DNA from 2 places in the Oceanobacillus longus genome. Region 1 is predicted to be linked to the other one. Evidence: a T-box and tRNA genes for the amino acid it is inferred to sense, from the RefSeq annotation. Region 1 holds a T-box; the other holds one or more tRNA genes.

Region 1 (9,190 bases):
TGGGTGTCCTATCCCTGTTTAATGAAAATGTCGATGAGGCATTAGGCCATTTCAACGAGGCGCTTCGAATACAGCCAGAGCATGTTCTTGCAGCTAACGGAAAGAAAAATGTGGAACAACTAATAAACGAAAACTAGGTATATAGATAGTGGGGTTGTTTGAAATGGAAATGAGTCAACAACAATCAAATGAAGAACAAGGATATATTAAAGGTGAAATAGTTAATACAATTTTTAATAATGAAGCTGAACATTTCTCGATCGTAAAAATCAAAGTACAGGAGACAAATGAAGACTTCAAAGAGAAAGAGATTGTTGCGAAAGGCTATTTTTCCAATCTCCATGAACAGACAACCTACTATTTTTACGGAGAATTTGAGAGGCATGTCCGGTTTGGTACGCAATATAAAGTGTCTTCTTATAAAACCATTATTCCAGATACAAAAGATGGTTTGGTCGCATATCTATCAAGTGATTTATTTTATGGTATTGGCGAAAAAACAGCAGAACGTATTGTAGGATACTTAGGTGAAACAGCCATCTCTAAAATACTAAACGACTCAAACGTATTGAAAGATGTACCAGGATTAAAAAAAGAAACTGCTGAGAGATTGGCAGCAAGCCTAAAAGAAAATCAAGGCTTTGAACATGTAGCTGTTTATTTATCCAACTATGGAGTAGGATTAAAAATGGCTCAAAACGTCTACCAAAAGTACAAAGAGGAAGCAATCGAGATACTGGAAAAAGATCCATATCAATATGTATTTGATATAGAAGGATTTGGATTCCGAACTGCGGACGAAATTGCCAGGCAAAATGGACTTTCTTTGACACATCCGAATCGAATTGGTGCAGGGTGTATTTATGTTCTTCAGAGAAGTATTCAGGAAGGACATGTTTTTTTACCAATGGACCTCTGTGTTGATCAGGTGATGGGACTGCTTGCAGTTCATCCTGCTGAACAATCAATTATTACAGATAGGCTTGAAGAATTAAATACGGAGAAAAAGTTGATTATTTATGAAGGTAACGTGTATCTCCCGACTCTTTACTATGCAGAGGATGGCTTTGCTTCCAATTTAAAACGAATTATTACTAAACCGTTGGAGGAAGAAACGTCTTTGGCAGAAATGTTAAAAATAACTGGACAAATTGAAGAAGCGGAAGTATTAAGTTATGGTAAGGAGCAATTTTCTGCTATTAATCAATCATTGCATTCTAAGATTATGATATTAACAGGGGGACCCGGGACCGGTAAGACTACCGTTATAAAAGGAATTCTCAAAGCATATGCTGCAATACATCAGGTATCTCTTGATCCGAAAGATTACGAATCCAAGTCGGACTATCCATTTATACTGACTGCTCCAACCGGCCGTGCAGCAAAAAGATTGAACGAATCAACCGGACTTCCTGCATTAACAATACATAGACTTCTTGGATGGAATGGTAGCAACGGTTTTGATAAAGATGAACAGGAACAGCTTTCAGGGAAAATTTTAATTGTTGATGAGTTTTCGATGGTTGATATCTGGTTGGCAAATAGCCTCTTCAAAGCAATTCCCGATGATATGCAGGTTCTATTGGTAGGGGATGAAGATCAATTGCCATCTGTTGGGCCAGGACAGGTTCTATCAGATTTATTGAAAAGTAACTTACTGCCACTCGTAAGTTTGAGCGAGGTTTATCGGCAGAAGGAAGGATCCAAAATTATTCAGCTTGCACATGAGATCAAAAATGATACATGTTCAGCGGGGTCGCTTGCGAATGATAAAGATTTCAGCTTTATTGCATGTTTCGAACATCATATGATCCACGTAATTACGTCCATTTATAAAAAGGCACTGGATAAAGGTTTAGACGCAAGGGATATTCAAGTCCTTGCTCCGATGTACAGATCGCAGGCCGGGATAACGATGATTAATAAAGAACTGCAGCAGCTAATCAACCCAAAGACAAAAAGAAGACGAGAAATTAAGTTCAATGATGTTACTTATCGTGTGGGTGATAAGGTGATTCAGCTTGTTAACCAACCTGAAGATGGCGTTTATAATGGGGATATTGGAGAAATCGCAGCTATTTTCAAAGAAGACGAAAACAAAGAAAATGTAGAGCAGCTTGTAATCACATTTGAAGATAGAGAAGTAGTATATGTACGGAAAGATTATGTGAATTTTACGCATGCCTATTGTATTTCCATTCATAAGTCTCAGGGAAGTGAATTTCCAATCGTCATTTTACCAGTAGTCTCAACCTATAATCGTATGCTGCGAAAAAACTTACTGTACACAGCAATTACCCGAAGTAAAGAGTCACTGATTATTTGCGGGGAAGAACAGGCTTTTTTACGAGGAATACAAACAAAAGACACAAATAAACGATTTACTTCATTAAAAGAACAGTTAACAGAAAGACTTCAAGGAATTTCACTCACAGAAATGAAAGAACCAGAAGAACAAGAAATCTCTCCTTATGATTTTATGTGATTATTTATGTATATAAAGTTATAAATCGGGCAAGCATAGTAGCGTATTATCCGAAAAGGGGTTATGATTATGCTGCGTTGTCCGAATTGTAACGGAAAAGATATAGGCAAAATAGGTACACAGGATTATTTTTGCTGGACGTGCTGTATTGAAATGACAGTATCCGGTAAAGAACTAATGGTTCATCAAATAGAATCTGACGGAAGTCTAAGTTCATTGGATGATTTGTTTACAAAAGAACAACGCCAACTTCCATAGAGAGCTCCCAGCAAAAAATGAGTATAATACCAATCTGCTGAGGAGTGTCTTTCATGTTTGAGGATAAAAAACGCTTTACGATATTATACTGGTTAGTCATTGGTATCGTATTATTTATATTTTCTTATTTATTTTTTAAAACAATGCCATATTACGGTACCTTTTTTTCTTTTCTCGGTAAACTGTTAATACCTTTTGTTATTTCTGCTTTAATTGCTTATTTGTTGCATCCATTAGTTGATCAATTGGATAGCATGAATATTCATCGAGGTTTGGCTATCCTGTTGATCTATCTCATTTTCTTTGGCGGAACAGGCTATCTGTTTTATCGGGGATATCCATTAATTGTCCATCAACTGGGAGATTTAAATGAAAATCTTCCAGAAATTATAGCAATGTATGAAAATTTAATTTATCAGATATATAACTATACGTCGTTTTTGCCTGAAGCGGTACATGATAAAATAGATGAACTAATACTCTCCTTGGAAACATCATTGGATCAATTGATTTCTAAACTTGTAGCAGGTTTTGCTAAAATAATAGATATGATTATTATAATTACGGTAATACCGGTACTTGTTTTCTACTTCCTTAAGGATTATACGAAAATAAAAACCTTCTTTATTACATTTATTCCCAAAAAATTCCGGAGTGATGCAAGTAATTTGCTGTCCGAGATTGATAAAGGTTTGGGTGGCTATATTCGCGGTCAGATAATCATCAGCTTATTTGTAGGTCTCACATCACTAATCATGTTTAAACTGCTAAATATAAAATATGCCTTATTGCTAGCTATTGTAATGGGGGTCACGAATATTATACCCTATTTTGGTCCAATCATTGGTGCAATACCAGCGGTGACAATCTCCTATACTACGGCTGGAAATAAAGTTTTTTTAGTTATTCTTGCTTTGTTTGTAATACAGATTATTGAAGGTAATCTGCTGTCGCCATATATAATGGGCAAGAGTGTGAAAATTCATCCCGTTGCCATCATCTTTGTACTATTGCTCGGTGGTCAGTTGTTTGGAGTGTGGGGAATGATATTGGCTGTTCCAGTTCTTACGATCACCAAAGTAATAACTGGTCAATTAATCGCGTTACATTCATATGATTGACAATGCTTGAAAAGTTTCATATAATATCGCTAACATAATAAATTAAACACTTTGATGGTTATAAGTACATGATCTACTTGTTTTTAGAGAAGAATTTCCGAGGGCTGAGAGAAATTCCAAACACAGTGTCATGGAAAGCTAAACCGGAGTACGGTTAAACCCCGTCGGTCTCATACCGTTAACATGATAAAGTGATGAATGATTTTCTTCATTCATAATTAGGGTGGTACCGCGAACATATCTCGTCCCTGCAATAATGCAGAGAGGGGATTTTTTTATTTTTAAAGAATGTGGAGGAATTTAGATGAAACAGTTAAGTTCAGCAGAAATCAGACAAATGTTTATTGACTTTTTTAAGGAAAAAGGACATCGTGTCGAACCAAGTGCCTCACTTGTTCCAATTGAAGATCCTACATTATTGTGGATTAATAGTGGCGTAGCGACATTAAAAAAATATTTTGATGGGCGTGTTATACCCGAGAATCCACGGATTGTAAATGCGCAAAAATCAATTCGTACCAATGATATTGAAAATGTCGGTTTTACAGCACGTCACCATACATTTTTCGAAATGCTTGGGAACTTTTCAATTGGAGAATACTTTAAGAAAGAAGCAATAGACTGGGCATGGGAATTCCTGACGAGTGATAAATGGATTGGTTTTGATAAGGAACTTCTTTCCGTAACTGTTCATCCAGAAGATGATGAAGCATATGACATGTGGCTAAATGATATTAAATTGCCAAAAGAACGCATCATTCGATTGGAAGAAAACTTCTGGGATATCGGAGAAGGCCCAAGTGGACCGAATACGGAAATATTCTACGACCGCGGAGAAAAATACGGAAATAACCCAGCTGACCCGGAACTATATCCAGGTGGAGAAAATAATCGTTATCTAGAAGTATGGAATCTAGTATTTTCCCAGTTTAACCATAACCCGGATGACACATATACACCACTTCCAAAGAAAAATATTGATACCGGCATGGGACTTGAGCGCCTGACATCAATTATTCAGGAAGTACCAACCAATTTTGAAACAGATTTATTTATGCCGATTATTCGCAAAACAGAAGAAATCGCGAATACGACTTACGGAAAAGAACTATCCAGTGATACCGCATTTAAAGTAATCGCAGATCATATTCGAACTGTCAGCTTTGCAATAGGTGATGGGGCTGTCCCTTCCAATGAAGGCAGGGGCTATGTATTACGTAGATTAGTGAGAAGAGCCATCCGATTTGCAAAAGAAATCGGTATCGAAAAACCTTTTATGTTTGAGCTTGTAGATACGGTTGGAGAGATCATGAAGGATTTCTATCCAGAAGTACTCAAGCAACGCGAATTCATTATAAATATCATTAAAGTGGAAGAGGAACGTTTCCATGAAACATTAAATGATGGTCTGGAAATTTTGACTGCCATTATGGATCAACAAAAAGTTGCTGGGAATACCGTCATCCCTGGAGAAGAAGTATTCCGTCTTTATGATACGTATGGTTTTCCAAAGGAATTAACTGCAGAATATGTGGAACAACAAGGGTTTACCATTGATAAAGAAGGTTATAATCGTGAAATGAATAAACAACGCGAACGTGCTAGAAGTGCAAGGCAAAAAGTCGATTCCATGCAGGTTCAAGACACGATTTTAAGTGAAATCAATGTAAAAAGTGAATTTATTGGATATGACCAAATGGCTGTGGATGCAACGGTGGAAACCATTATCGGTGGAAAAGAAGTAATCGATTCTGCAAGTCAAGATGATGAAGTATTTCTATTTTTAAATGAAACACCATTTTATGCTGAAAGTGGCGGACAGGTAGCTGATCATGGCTGGATTATTACGGAAAATGCTTCCGCATATGTGCTAGATGTTCAAAAGTCTCCGAAAGGACAAAATATTCATCGAGTACAGATAAAAGAAGGAGAGATACGTACTGGCGATACGGTGAAGGCTGCTGTAGACTCCCATTTCCGAACTTCTGTTATCAAGAATCATACGGCTACACATTTACTTCACCAGGCCCTTAAAGATGTTTTAGGAAAACACGTTAATCAAGCTGGTTCATTAGTAACACCTGAACGTTTACGCTTTGACTTTTCCCATTTCAGTGGTGTTTCCAGTGATGAATTGAAACAGGTAGAACAAATAGTTAACGAAAAAATTTGGGAATCTGTATCATTAGCAATTGAAAATAAGAATTTGGATGAGGCAAGAGAAATGGGTGCAATGGCATTATTCGGTGAAAAGTATGGTGATGTGGTTCGTGTAGTACAAATAGGAGACTATAGCCTGGAATTATGTGGAGGTTGTCACGTTACAAATACATCCGAGATAGGGTTATTTAAAATCGTCTCAGAGAGTGGCATTGGAGCAGGTACAAGAAGAATTGAAGCTGTTACAAGTCAATATGCCTATGAATTCCTGAATAAGAAACTTTCTATTTTGAGTTCCTCTGCGGAATTAGTTAAATCCAGTGATGAACAAGTTCCGGAAAGAATTGAAGGATTACAACAAGAACTGAGAGCATTGCAAAAAGAAACAGAATCATTAAGTGCAAAATTATCTAATTTGGAAGCCTCATCTATTTTGGACCAGGTTGAAAACGTACAGGATATACCATTGCTAGCTCAGAAAGTAAATGTTAAAGATATGAACCAGCTTCGAAACATGGTTGATAGTCTAAAACAGAAATTAACTACAGGTATTGTTCTACTTGCAGCTGAGAATAATGGAAAAGTACAATTGGCAGCAGGAGTATCCAACGATTTAAATCAAAAAGGATTGCATGCTGGCAACTTGATTAAACAAGCTGCAACAATTTGCGGAGGTGGTGGTGGGGGCCGTCCGGATATGGCACAAGCTGGCGGTAAAGACCCTGCAAAAATAGAAGAAGCACTTGAATCTGCAAAAAATTATATTACAGAAAATGTAAAATAACCGTAACTGTTTGTAAACAAAGCATTAAAAAAGTATAATAATACCAATAAACATGTTAAAATGATTTTTAGAATGCAAACTTGGAACGAGGTGTCACAGTGAGTTCAATTGATAAAACGATGAAGTTTAACTTTTCAGAAGAACCATTTGATCAGGATATTAAGGATATTCTATTGACTGTACATGAATCATTGCAAGAAAAAGGATATAATCCGATTAATCAGATTGTGGGTTATTTATTATCAGGTGACCCCGCGTATATTCCGAGATACAATGATGCCAGAAATTTGATCCGTAAAATAGAACGAGACGAAGTGATTGAAGAACTGGTTAAATTTTATCTGGAGCAGAACAAGGAGAATAAATGAAAATAGTAGGATTAGATGTTGGCTCAAAAACCATCGGTGTTGCGGTCAGTGATGCGTTTGGCTGGACTGCCCAAGGAGTGACTACAATCAAATGGAATGAGTTAGAAATTCATTCTGCCGATGAGGAATTAAAACAAATTATAGAAACGCATGAGATTGGAAAAGCTATTGTCGGGCTGCCGAAAAATATGAATGGAACCATTGGAGAACGTGGAGAAGCTTCTCAAAGATATGCCAGACATATAGAGAACGTACATGGCATACCTACTGAATTATGGGATGAACGTCTTTCTACCATAGCAGCCGAACGCGTATTGCTCGAAGCAGATATGAGCAGAAAGAAAAGAAAGAAAGTAATTGATAAAATGGCTGCGGTCATGATACTGCAAGGGTACTTAAATCAGAAATAGAGGAGTGATCGAATGGCTTTGGAAGAAAAAGAAAGAATAATTATCCCTGATGAAAATGGTGATGAGCACCTATTTGAAGTTTTGTTCACTTTTGATGTTGATGAAACAGAACAATCGTATATTGCAGTAGTACCAGCTGAACAGGCAGAAGAAGAAGAAGTGGAAGTATATGCATTCCGTTTCGAAGAACAGGATAACGAGGATTTCACGCTTTTTCCGATAGAATCGGATGAAGAATGGGAACTGGTTGAGGAAATGTTAAACACATTGGCAGACGAAGAAGACGAAGCGTAAAAATCTAAGATTATAGCGGCTGATGTCAGTAATTCGACATCAGCTTTTGCTTGTAATCCACTATATTATGGATAAAAACTTTCTTTTTTAGTATAATATAGCGGACGAAGGGGGGATACTGGATGTCTAAGAAGAAAGAGCCTGGCAGTTTTAAGGACAATCTTCTAGCCAGAAGCAAAGAAGCCAGTACGGTAAGAAAGATTGTGTCTATTATCCTTATAGCATTAATACTAATATTGGTCATTGGAGGAATATCAGGTTTTTTGTATGTTAAATCAGCACTTCAACCAGTAAATTCAGAAAGTGATGAGCAGATTACTGTAGAAGTTCCTATCGGTTCTTCAACTTCAACGATAGCAACTATCCTTGAAGAGAATGGAATTATTAAAGACGGAAGAATTTTCCGATTCTATACTAAATTTAATAATGAGTCCGACTTCCAAGCTGGAGAATATACATTCACACCTGCAGTAACATTTGATGAAATCATTGAGTCATTAAAAAATGGACGAGTTTACATAGAACCAGTTCATACCGTGACAATACCTGAAGGACTGACAGTTGATCAGATAGCAGATATTTTCAGTGAAACATTTGAGTTCACAAAAGAAGAATTCCTGGAGCAAGTGAATGATGAAACATATATAGAAGAATTGATTGCAAGTTACCCTAATCTATTATCTAATGCGATCCTTGATCAAGAAATCAGAACTCCATTAGAAGGTTATCTTTTTGCATCTACATACGACTTTTATGAGGAAGAACCGACTATAGAATCAATTATTGAAGCAATGCTTACACAAACAGAAAAAGTCTACTCCAAATATGCAGCAGACTTAGAACAAATTGATTTCACCACGCACGAAGCAATTACGTTTGCTTCGCTCGTTGAGAGGGAAACAGCAAGTGAAGAGCAACGCCAGCAAATATCACGTGTCTTTTATAATCGATTGGATGCTGGTATGCCGTTGCAGACAGACCCAACCGTATTATATGCACTAGGTGAACATAATGAAACGGTGACGTACGATGATTTAGAGATTGAATCACCTTACAACACATACTACATTGATGCACTTCCTATTGGTCCTATATCGAATTTTGCTGAAAATTCATTGAAGGCTGTGCTAGAGCCGGCAGAGTCTGACTTTTTATATTTTCTTCATGACTCGGAAGGAAATATATATTATGCAGAAACACATGATGAGCATTTACAAAACAGAGATCAATATTTAAATTAAATAACATGGAAATGTGGATTACCATTCACATTTCCCATTTTTATAAAGATATCTTTCAATAAAGAGGTA
Region 2 (9,190 bases), on a different contig from region 1:
TTGCTTTCATTCCATCTGCAATTAAGTTACCCAAACCGTGATCACCATCGTTCGTATAATCACCAATCAGATCTTGTGCATTATATCCTACTACTTTGTTTATAATAGGTGCAATTTGTTCTGAATAATCGTTTAACGTTTCAGAAACTGCTTCATCAGCAGTATAATCACTTTGTTTCACAAATACGATTTCAGCTTCTTTATTTAAAATGTCTCCTGTATTTCGATCAATTTCTAGGTCCACATCTGCAAAAGCTTTTCCGTATTCAGAAGCTTGAACAATTAATTTATTATCTACAACAGCATCATTTACTGCATGATTATGTGCTGCAAAGATAACGTCTACTGCATCATCAACACTATTGGCAAGATTAGCCGCGGCACCAGTCGCCGCATCGCCAGATTGATAAGCTGGCATATGGGCAAGAACGATAATTGCTTCCACACCTTGCTCTGTAAGTTCAGTAGTTGCATCGTTGACTGCTTCTGCTTCATCTGTAAACGCAACATTCTCCAAGGAAGCAGGCATTACCATATTGACTGTTTCCATCGTATTGACACCGATAAAGCCAATATTCACGCCATCTACTTCTTCGATAACATATGGTGGTAAGAATGTTTCACCAGTATCTTCATATACACAATTCGCACAAATTACCGGGAAGTTCATTCCATCATAATCGTCTGTTCCTAAACCTTCTGGATGCTCTCCACCATTTACCATACGTAACAATTCTGGTAAGCCTTCATCAAATTCATGATTACCTACTGTTCCTACATCAAAACCGATTTCTTCCATAATTTCTACTGTTGGCTCATCCTGCAAAAGTCCAGAGACTGGAGAACTTCCTCCAATCATGTCACCAGCATGAATGATTAATGTATTTTCGTTTTCCTGTTCACGTTCTTTAATAGCGCTCGCTGTATAATCCATGCGTCCATACATATCAGAAATGCCATCTCCATCAGGATCAAGCATATACTCTTGATCAATTTTCCCATGTAAATCATTCATGCTCAGTAGCTGTAATTCCAGTATATTTTCATCTGGAGTTCCTTCATCCCCTACTGGAGTATATCCATACGATTCAGCCTCGTCAGCACTTGAGAAGAAGATTCGTTTCTCAACCGACACATCTGCCCAATCATTTGGTTCTACATATTCCATGGTGTTTGAATTTCCAACATAACGTAGGAATCCTTTTTGATCATCATTTGCACGGAATGCAAACGGCAATTCCAATAACGGATCTTCCGGATTCCAAATTCCTAATCCAGCATCTTGAGCTTCTTTCACTGCTTGCTGGTAAGTAGGATATGCTTCTTCATCAATTGGTGCAAGAAAGTATGTTGATGCATAACCTTCCTCTACCATTTCTAGATTGATGTTTAGCCCATCTTCTTTACGAATAACTTCTGCTAAAATTCTTCCATAATCATCTGTTGGCTCTTCTCCGATTTTTAGATAAATTTCATCTCCTGGTTGAAGAAGCTCTCCAATATAATTTGTTGCCAAATCACCATAGTATTTTTGATTTTCATTTATATCATCTCGAGCTGGGTCATCATTATGTGCAGCATACGTTTCTGCTGTATCCATATTCAGGAAGCGAACTCTCGTCTCACCGAAAACAGGCGTTTCTACACGGATTGTGTCTCCATCTGTTATTCTATCAACTGTAGTTTCATAGAGTCCTGCGGCGGTTGGCGGTTCCGGTTGTTCTTCTGCTACTTGCAGATCAGCCTGTTCTGTTGGGATAATCTGATAATCATTATATTGACTAACGATAGCGGTAATGTCATACCACATATCAGATTCTACTTGTGAGATATCCAGTGCATTCTCCATTACTCGTAAAATCGTTCCATTAAAATCTACATCTACCAAGGATACATTATATCCACCACCAGCTGGGCTGCCTGGGATATTGTTAATATAGCCATTAATCTGTACTAATTCTCCCTCATAGGACTCTGCAATCTCTGGATTTTGAAGATCTTCAAGGGTAATTTGCTGTGCTTCTGGTAATGTTTGTCCTGTTTCCAGGACATCAATCTCAGTTGGAATAACCTCTTTTAATCCATTATAGGAATCTAGTTCCCCAATAACTTGAACCCGATCCCCTTTTTGCAGGTCAGGTAACCCACCTTGTTCGTAAGCAAATAGATTAATGCCGCCAGTATCATCCTGTATGTAAGTTGTGAACTGGGAGCCATTACTGATTGCAGCATGATCTGCTGTTACGATTCCTTCGACAGTTACCACTGTTCCATCACTTAAGTTACGAGCTTCTTCAATGGAATATTCATCTCCTGGTTCACCAGGCTCACCAGGTTCCTCTGGTGGATCTGTTGGTTCCACGCCATCCATTGTATGACTGCCAAGGTATGCAAATGTATCACTAGCATAATCCATCCACTGTCCTTCATCATACGTTTCAGTTGGTACTGTGACTGATGAATTTCTTATCAGAGTCACATTTTTAGCATAATCATTATCTTCACCAATGGTACCTAGTATATCCGTAGGTTCTCCATTATTTGTTAAAGCAAGTGCATCATCACCATTAAAATTTATGACGGAGCCATTTACGATATCTGCTTGATCAAGAATTTTCTGGGTAGCACTTGTATGGGCAAGAGTCAGAACATCACCATGTGCAAGTGTACCGGAAAGTTCCATTGTCTCGTTTGCAGTAGACGCACCATTGCTATATAACTCTAATCCATAGTCTGATAAATCCACCTCACTACCCGTACCATTATAAATTTCTATTGCCTTGTTATAAGAACTACCTTCAATATACTCCGAAATAAATAAATCCTCTGCTGTCGCTTCATTACTTTCAGCAGCTGCAGACATAGAAAATACAGGTGTGAAATTCATAAATGCCAGCGCTAAAATAAGAAACATACTAACGGTCTTTTTAAAAGTTATACTCTTCATTGATACCCTCCATTTTTAGAATATTTGTTCCAGATGCGAGATTTTAAGACAAAATCCGCACCTGTCCTTCTTAAATATTGCATAAAAGTAAGAGGGTTACTATGAAATATTCGTAAACATTTGTAAATATATTGTAAATTCAGACCATTAGTACTATGTATTTATAAAAAGGGTTAATAAGTCCTTAGTTATTTTTTTGGTTTCAGTTCCATCGAAAGAGAAAAACAAAATGAGAGAACCAGAAAGGAGACATTACTTTAAAATTTTTCTTGAAAAATTGATAAAAAGTGGCTATAATCATAATTATGTGTACGGGGCATTAGCTCAGCTGGGAGAGTGCTTGCATGGCATGCAAGAGGTCAGGGGTTCGAGCCCCCTATGCTCCATCCTAAAATTAAAAAGGTTAGATAGGACTTGTAAAAACATCCTATCTAACCTTTTTAAGTATAATAAAAACATTTTTACTGAGAAGTTATGACTGCGTGGCAGAAACTTGATTAAGAAATGGGGCTGAACACACGATTTGAAGAATAACCTAGTGGTCGCTTTTATTTTACCTTTTTGATAATATTTGCATGTGTGTCCAGTTGATTCTGTGTATGTTTAAAGTTACTTCGTGTTTCAACAATAAAATCATCTAGTTTTAATTCGAAGCGATTTTGATTTTTTCCATCTTGGCTTGATTGATTGCCAATATATTATACCAGAAAACATTTCAAATTGTAGACTATATTTAGTCACTCTTATATTCTATATCGTATCATTCGCCTTCCACTCCACCTGGTAGAGTTATACCATGTTTTAAAGTTAATAATGACAAAAGTTAAATAATTTGGTAAGCTTAGAGTTGTATACACAATTATATAGCATGAAACTACTAGGGGTGCCCAAATAATATGTGGGCTGAGAGGAAAGCATACACTTTCCGACTCTTATGGACCTGATCTGGTTAATACTAGCGGAGGGAAGTAGTCGGACGTTTGTTATATCGTCTAATCTATTTTCAGCCTACCAAGCCAGGTCCATAAAGGATCTGGCTTTTTTGTTTAGTTTTTTACGAAAAATGGAGGGGGAATAATATGAGTCGAACGCTTTTGTTAACAACAATGGCAGTTTTTGTAGCAATTGGAACGATAGGTGCTCAGTTATTGTGGTTTCCAACAGGAATCGCACGCGCATATCCTGTTCAGCATGCAGTCAATGTCATGGCAGCTATCATGCTTGGACCAGGTCCTGCAGTTGCCATCGCATTTATGATTGGTTTACTTCGGAATATGCTTGGTTTAGGTACTTTATTGGCCTTTCCTGGAGGCATGGTTGGAGCATTTCTAGCTGGTTATATTTATAAAAAAGTTGGTAAAAAGGGATGGGCAGTAATTGGAGAAACGATCGGTTCAGGAGTAATCGGATCTCTTTTCGCGGTACCTTTTGCCCGCATTCTAATGGGTACCTCCGTTGGTGCATTTGCCTTTTTACCAGGATTTCTTGTCAGCAGCATTACCGGTGCTTTCATTGGCTGGTTTATCGTATCAAGGGTTAAAACCAAAAATTTAGCACGTATTAATTAGGAGGCTATATGATGACTTTTACTGATGTTTTAAGAAAAGGTGCTTCAGATGTAGAACGAAAAAGCTGTAAACTTGAACTAAGATTTTGGGAAATGGCATTTATATGTGAGGAGTTGCCATCAAAAAAGGTGGTGTCATCTCGATGAAACAAATACCTTGTTCCCTTACCATTGCTGGGACAGATCCTAGTGGTGGGGCAGGAATTCACGCTGACTTAAAAACTTTCCAGGAATTAAAAAGCTATGGTATGTCTGTTATAACTTCCGTAGTTGCCCAGAATACTACTGGTGTCCAGGACATCCATCATGTGCCACTTAATATGATTGAACAGCAACTGGATTCCGTTATAACGGATATGCCTGTTCATGCATTTAAGACTGGTATGATTGCCAATAAAGATATGATGAAAATGGTGGTTAGTAAGATTTCAAAGTTAAACGCTCCATATGTTATGGATCCTGTTATGGTTGCAACAAGTGGAGATCCATTAATTGAAGAGGAAGCACGTGATTTTCTAAGAAGAGAGCTTTTGCCATTAACTACTTTAGTAACACCGAATATCCCGGAAGCTGAATATTTGACCGGTAAAAATATTGAAACGGTTGACGATATGAAACAAGCTGCAGAGCATATTGTTGAGAACTTTGGTGCCGGAGCTGCACTTGTGAAAGGTGGCCATCTGAAAGGTGAAGCCATTGATTTCCTATATGATGGTTCAAGTCTTCATACCTTTTCCGCTAAACGAATTAATACTAAAAATACACACGGAACAGGTTGTACATATTCTGCAGCTATTACAGCCTATTTGAGTCAAGGTTTACCGTTAAATGAAGCCGTTAAAAAAGCGAAACATTTCGTTACGAAGGCAATTCAATATTCCTTTTCACTTGGATCTGGAAGCGGCCCAACAAACCACTGGGCAACACGAGGTGCACCTTCACTCGATTAAAATTTTCTAAAAGGGAGATAATGAATGTCACACTATATAAAACAAAGCTTGCGTAAATATTTTATTATGGGCAGCCAAAACTGTTCCCATGATCCTACAGAGATTTTAGAATCAGCAGCTGAAGCTGGAATTACAGCATTTCAATTTCGCGAAAAGGGACCCAAATCACTTACTGGCAATGCAAAGTTAGAATTAGGAAAGCAATTAAGAGATATATGCCGAAAACATCATATTCCGTTTATCGTTAATGATGATATTGATTTGGTAACCCCTCTAGATGCAGACGGAATTCATGTTGGACAAGAAGATCAATCAGTAGAAGAATTACGTAAAATGTTTCCTACTAAGATAATTGGGCTTTCTGTATCAAATTCCTACGAAGTTGAAAATAGTCCTCTACAGGTAGTTGACTACGTCGGTGCAGGGCCAATTTTTGCTACAAACACAAAATCGGATGCTAAAGCACCTGTTGGGGTTGAATGGATTACAACATTAAGAAAGCAGTTTCCAGACCAACCTATTGTCGGGATTGGGGGCATCAATACTGAAAATGCATTGTCTGTAATTGAAGCAGGTGCAGATGGTGTTTCCTTTATAACAGCAATTACAACTGCTAACGATATTAATCTTGCCGTACAACGTTTATAAACATTAACTTCTTTCTTTATGATTATAATCGAAATGAAAGTTCAATAGGGGGTGGAAATAACTTTATTTCTTTCACCCCCTTTTTGATTATTTATTTCGATTATAGTTGTGTAAGGAAGAATTTTTTTGATTTCACCACAAATGAATTCATATTTCCTATTGACCTTTACGCAACGTAAGGGTTTATGATAACAAATGTCAGGAGGGGCACATATGGAATACACGGTAAATAAATTAGCTAAAATTTCAGGCGTGAGCGGCCGCACACTCAGGTATTACGACCAAATCGGACTACTTAAGCCAGCAAGGATAAATTCTTCGGGTTATCGTATTTACGGACAGAAAGAAGTTGACCTGCTTCAACAAATCTTATTCTACCGTGAATTAGAAGTAAGTTTGGAAGAAATTGCTGACATTTTGAATGAGCCAACCTATGACCAAACTAAAGCACTCAAAAATCATTATAAAAAGCTGATGCAAAAACGCGCCCACCTTGACAAACTAATAGCAACGGTCGAAAGGACGATTGCAAGTAAAAAAGGAGGAACACCCATGCAGGATAAAGATAAATTTGCAGGTTTCAAAGATAATTTGATCGATGAAAATGAACAAAAATACGGAGAAGAAATTCGTAAAGCGTATGGCGATGAGACGGTTAATACCAGTAATGCAAAGTTAAGAGGTTTATCTGAAGAAGATTTCAAAGCGATGAATGACTTAGGGGAAGAAATAATGCTACTGCTTGAAAAGGCATATAAAACGGGAAATCCAGCCTCGGACTTGGCACAAGAGGTTGCTGCAAAACATAAACAGTGGCTCATGTATTCTTGGCCTAATTATTCAAAAGAAGCACATGCAAGTCTCGCAGAAATGTATGTTTCCGATGAACGTTTCACTGCTTACTATGACAAGGCTATCAAGGGTGGCACAGAATTCTTACAAGATGCGTTATTAATATATTTAGATAGGAAGCAAATATAAAGCAGGAAAAAAGAACCCCCTTTCAGGTCAAACATCTAAAAGGGGTTCATTTTGCATTCTACTTTTTTATTCTTTCTTTAACAGTTCCTCTGCTTCAATCGGTGCAGCACGATAAACAAAGAAAGCCATAATTACAGCAACAATTGACATCGCAAAAGCAATAAAGTAAACCAGCTCAACACCTGCCACCATTCCTTCATTTACTACCATCATGTCTGTTGGATCAGTTGAATTTTGCAAGAAATTACTTTGCCTTGCATTCATGATACTAATAAAGACCGAAACACCTATTGCCCCTGCAACTGGCTGTAATGTCGTCATAACTGCCGTTCCATGTGGATAAAGTTCTTTTGGAAGCTGATTTAATCCATTTGTCTCCGCAGGCATCATCGTTGCAGAAACAGAGATCATTAATAATATATACCCAACAATAATTACCCATAGCGGTGTATTTAAGTCTAACCTACTTAGCATAAACATAGTTGCACATAATACAAGGGTTGCAGGTACCATTAATACACGAGGTCCGAACTTATCAAATAGGCTCCCCATTATCGGTGACAAGGCACCATTTAAAATACTACCCGGTAATAGGACTAAGCCTGCTGTAGCAGCCGTTAAAGCTAAAGGTCCTTGCATATAAATCGGTAAAATAATCTCCGAAGCAAACATCGCCATAATGATAATCAAAAACAGGATCACCCCATGCGTATACATTGGGTATCGAAATACCCTTAAATCAATAAGGGGTTCTTTAAGCTTCAACTGCCTTAATGCAAAGAACAGCACAGCAATAAATCCTACCAAAATAACGGAATAAACTTTAGGATCCAAGAACCCTGCTTCACTTTCTCCTGCCGAACTAAAGCCATATACAATGGCACCAAACCCGATTGTTGATAAAATAAGCGAAAGGACATCTATTTTTGGCTTCGTAACTTCAGAAACATTGACTAAATAGTTATAAGCAAATGCGATGGAAAATAATGCAAATGGGATAACAATTATAAATAAATATCGCCATCCTAAATATTCAACAATGACTCCAGATAAAGTTGGCCCAATCGCCGGAGCAAACATAATGACGAGTCCAATTATCCCCATGATTTTCCCACGTCTGTGTGGTGGATATATTAATAAAAATACATTAAACAAAATTGGCATTAAAAGCCCTGTACCAATCGCCTGTATCAACCTACCTGTTAATAAAATAGGGAAAGTTGGTGCAAGTGCACATATCGTAGTTCCAATGGTAAAAATGACCATTGTACTCAAAAATAGCTGTCGTGTTGTGAACCATTGTAGTATAAGAGCTGAAGCAGGAATAACAATTCCCATCACTAACATAAATCCTGTAGCCATCCATTGTACAGTGGTAAGCGATACATTAAACTCATGCATGAGCGTAGTTAGAGCAATATTTAGTAAAGTTTCATTTAAAATGGCAAAAAAAGCACCAATTATAAGAGAGAGCATAATTGGCATTACTTTTACACTTGGATCATCAATCAGATATTCATACTTTTTTTGGTGATTATTATCATCCATACAAAAAACCCCTTTCTCTATACCGATAAAAAAATAATTATACCAACATCTCATAAAAGGCAAAGAGTTAATTGTATAGATCCTATATTATAATGTTGTTAGTTCTTCCATAAACATTTGTTCGTAAAATGCAAGATTATCTTACCACGCAATAGGACTCCTTACAAGATTATTTTCTCAAACATTTTGTTCGTCCATTACTCAGAATTCAAATTAAGATCATCTGTTTATATATCTTCTTCGTTGTTTTTTGCCCATTCTGCCAAAATTAATCCCCAACTGGACTATTCCCCCATATATTAAAGAGAACGAATTTCATAAGTGTATAGGGGAGGAAGTAATAGATGAGTTATAATCAACCACCATATGATGATGAGGAAAGACAATTTAATCTTCCAGGTTATTTACTAGGTCAATTTTTCGGTTCGGGAGGAACAGGAGGACCTGGCGGATTTCCTGGGGGACCCGGCGGATTCCCAGGCGGTCCTGGTGGGCCTGGGGGACCCGGCGGATTCCCAGGCGGTCCTGGTGGATTTCCCGGAGGACCTG

Evidence for each region. The T-box of region 1 lies ahead of alaS (alanine--tRNA ligase). A T-box ahead of a tRNA ligase gene usually reads a tRNA of that ligase, here a tRNA-Ala.
Region 2: it has a tRNA-Ala gene. The T-box ahead of alaS (alanine--tRNA ligase) is inferred to sense a tRNA for this amino acid. The anticodon was not compared.

The regions. Positions count from the first base shown of each region.
Region 1 covers NZ_JBHSAO010000001.1:502,798-511,987, forward strand. Annotated here, with positions in the region: gene ACFOUV_RS02485 (tetratricopeptide repeat protein) at 1-137, shown strand, start outside; gene recD2 (SF1B family DNA helicase RecD2) at 164-2,485, shown strand; gene ACFOUV_RS02495 (hypothetical protein) at 2,555-2,743, shown strand; gene ACFOUV_RS02500 (AI-2E family transporter) at 2,797-3,864, shown strand; T-box leader at 3,907-4,117, shown strand; gene alaS (alanine--tRNA ligase) at 4,169-6,808, shown strand; gene ACFOUV_RS02510 (IreB family regulatory phosphoprotein) at 6,907-7,176, shown strand; gene ruvX (Holliday junction resolvase RuvX) at 7,173-7,586, shown strand; gene ACFOUV_RS02520 (DUF1292 domain-containing protein) at 7,599-7,880, shown strand; gene mltG (endolytic transglycosylase MltG) at 8,003-9,121, shown strand.
Region 2 covers NZ_JBHSAO010000010.1:48,928-58,117, forward strand. Annotated here, with positions in the region: gene ACFOUV_RS13545 (5'-nucleotidase C-terminal domain-containing protein) at 1-2,947, opposite strand, end outside; tRNA gene ACFOUV_RS13550 (tRNA-Ala) at 3,261-3,333, shown strand; TPP riboswitch at 3,817-3,931, shown strand; gene thiW (energy coupling factor transporter S component ThiW) at 4,027-4,515, shown strand; gene thiD (bifunctional hydroxymethylpyrimidine kinase/phosphomethylpyrimidine kinase) at 4,658-5,464, shown strand; gene thiE (thiamine phosphate synthase) at 5,489-6,112, shown strand; gene ACFOUV_RS13570 (MerR family transcriptional regulator) at 6,326-7,093, shown strand; gene ACFOUV_RS13575 (MDR family MFS transporter) at 7,160-8,641, opposite strand; gene ACFOUV_RS13580 (hypothetical protein) at 8,986-9,190, shown strand, end outside.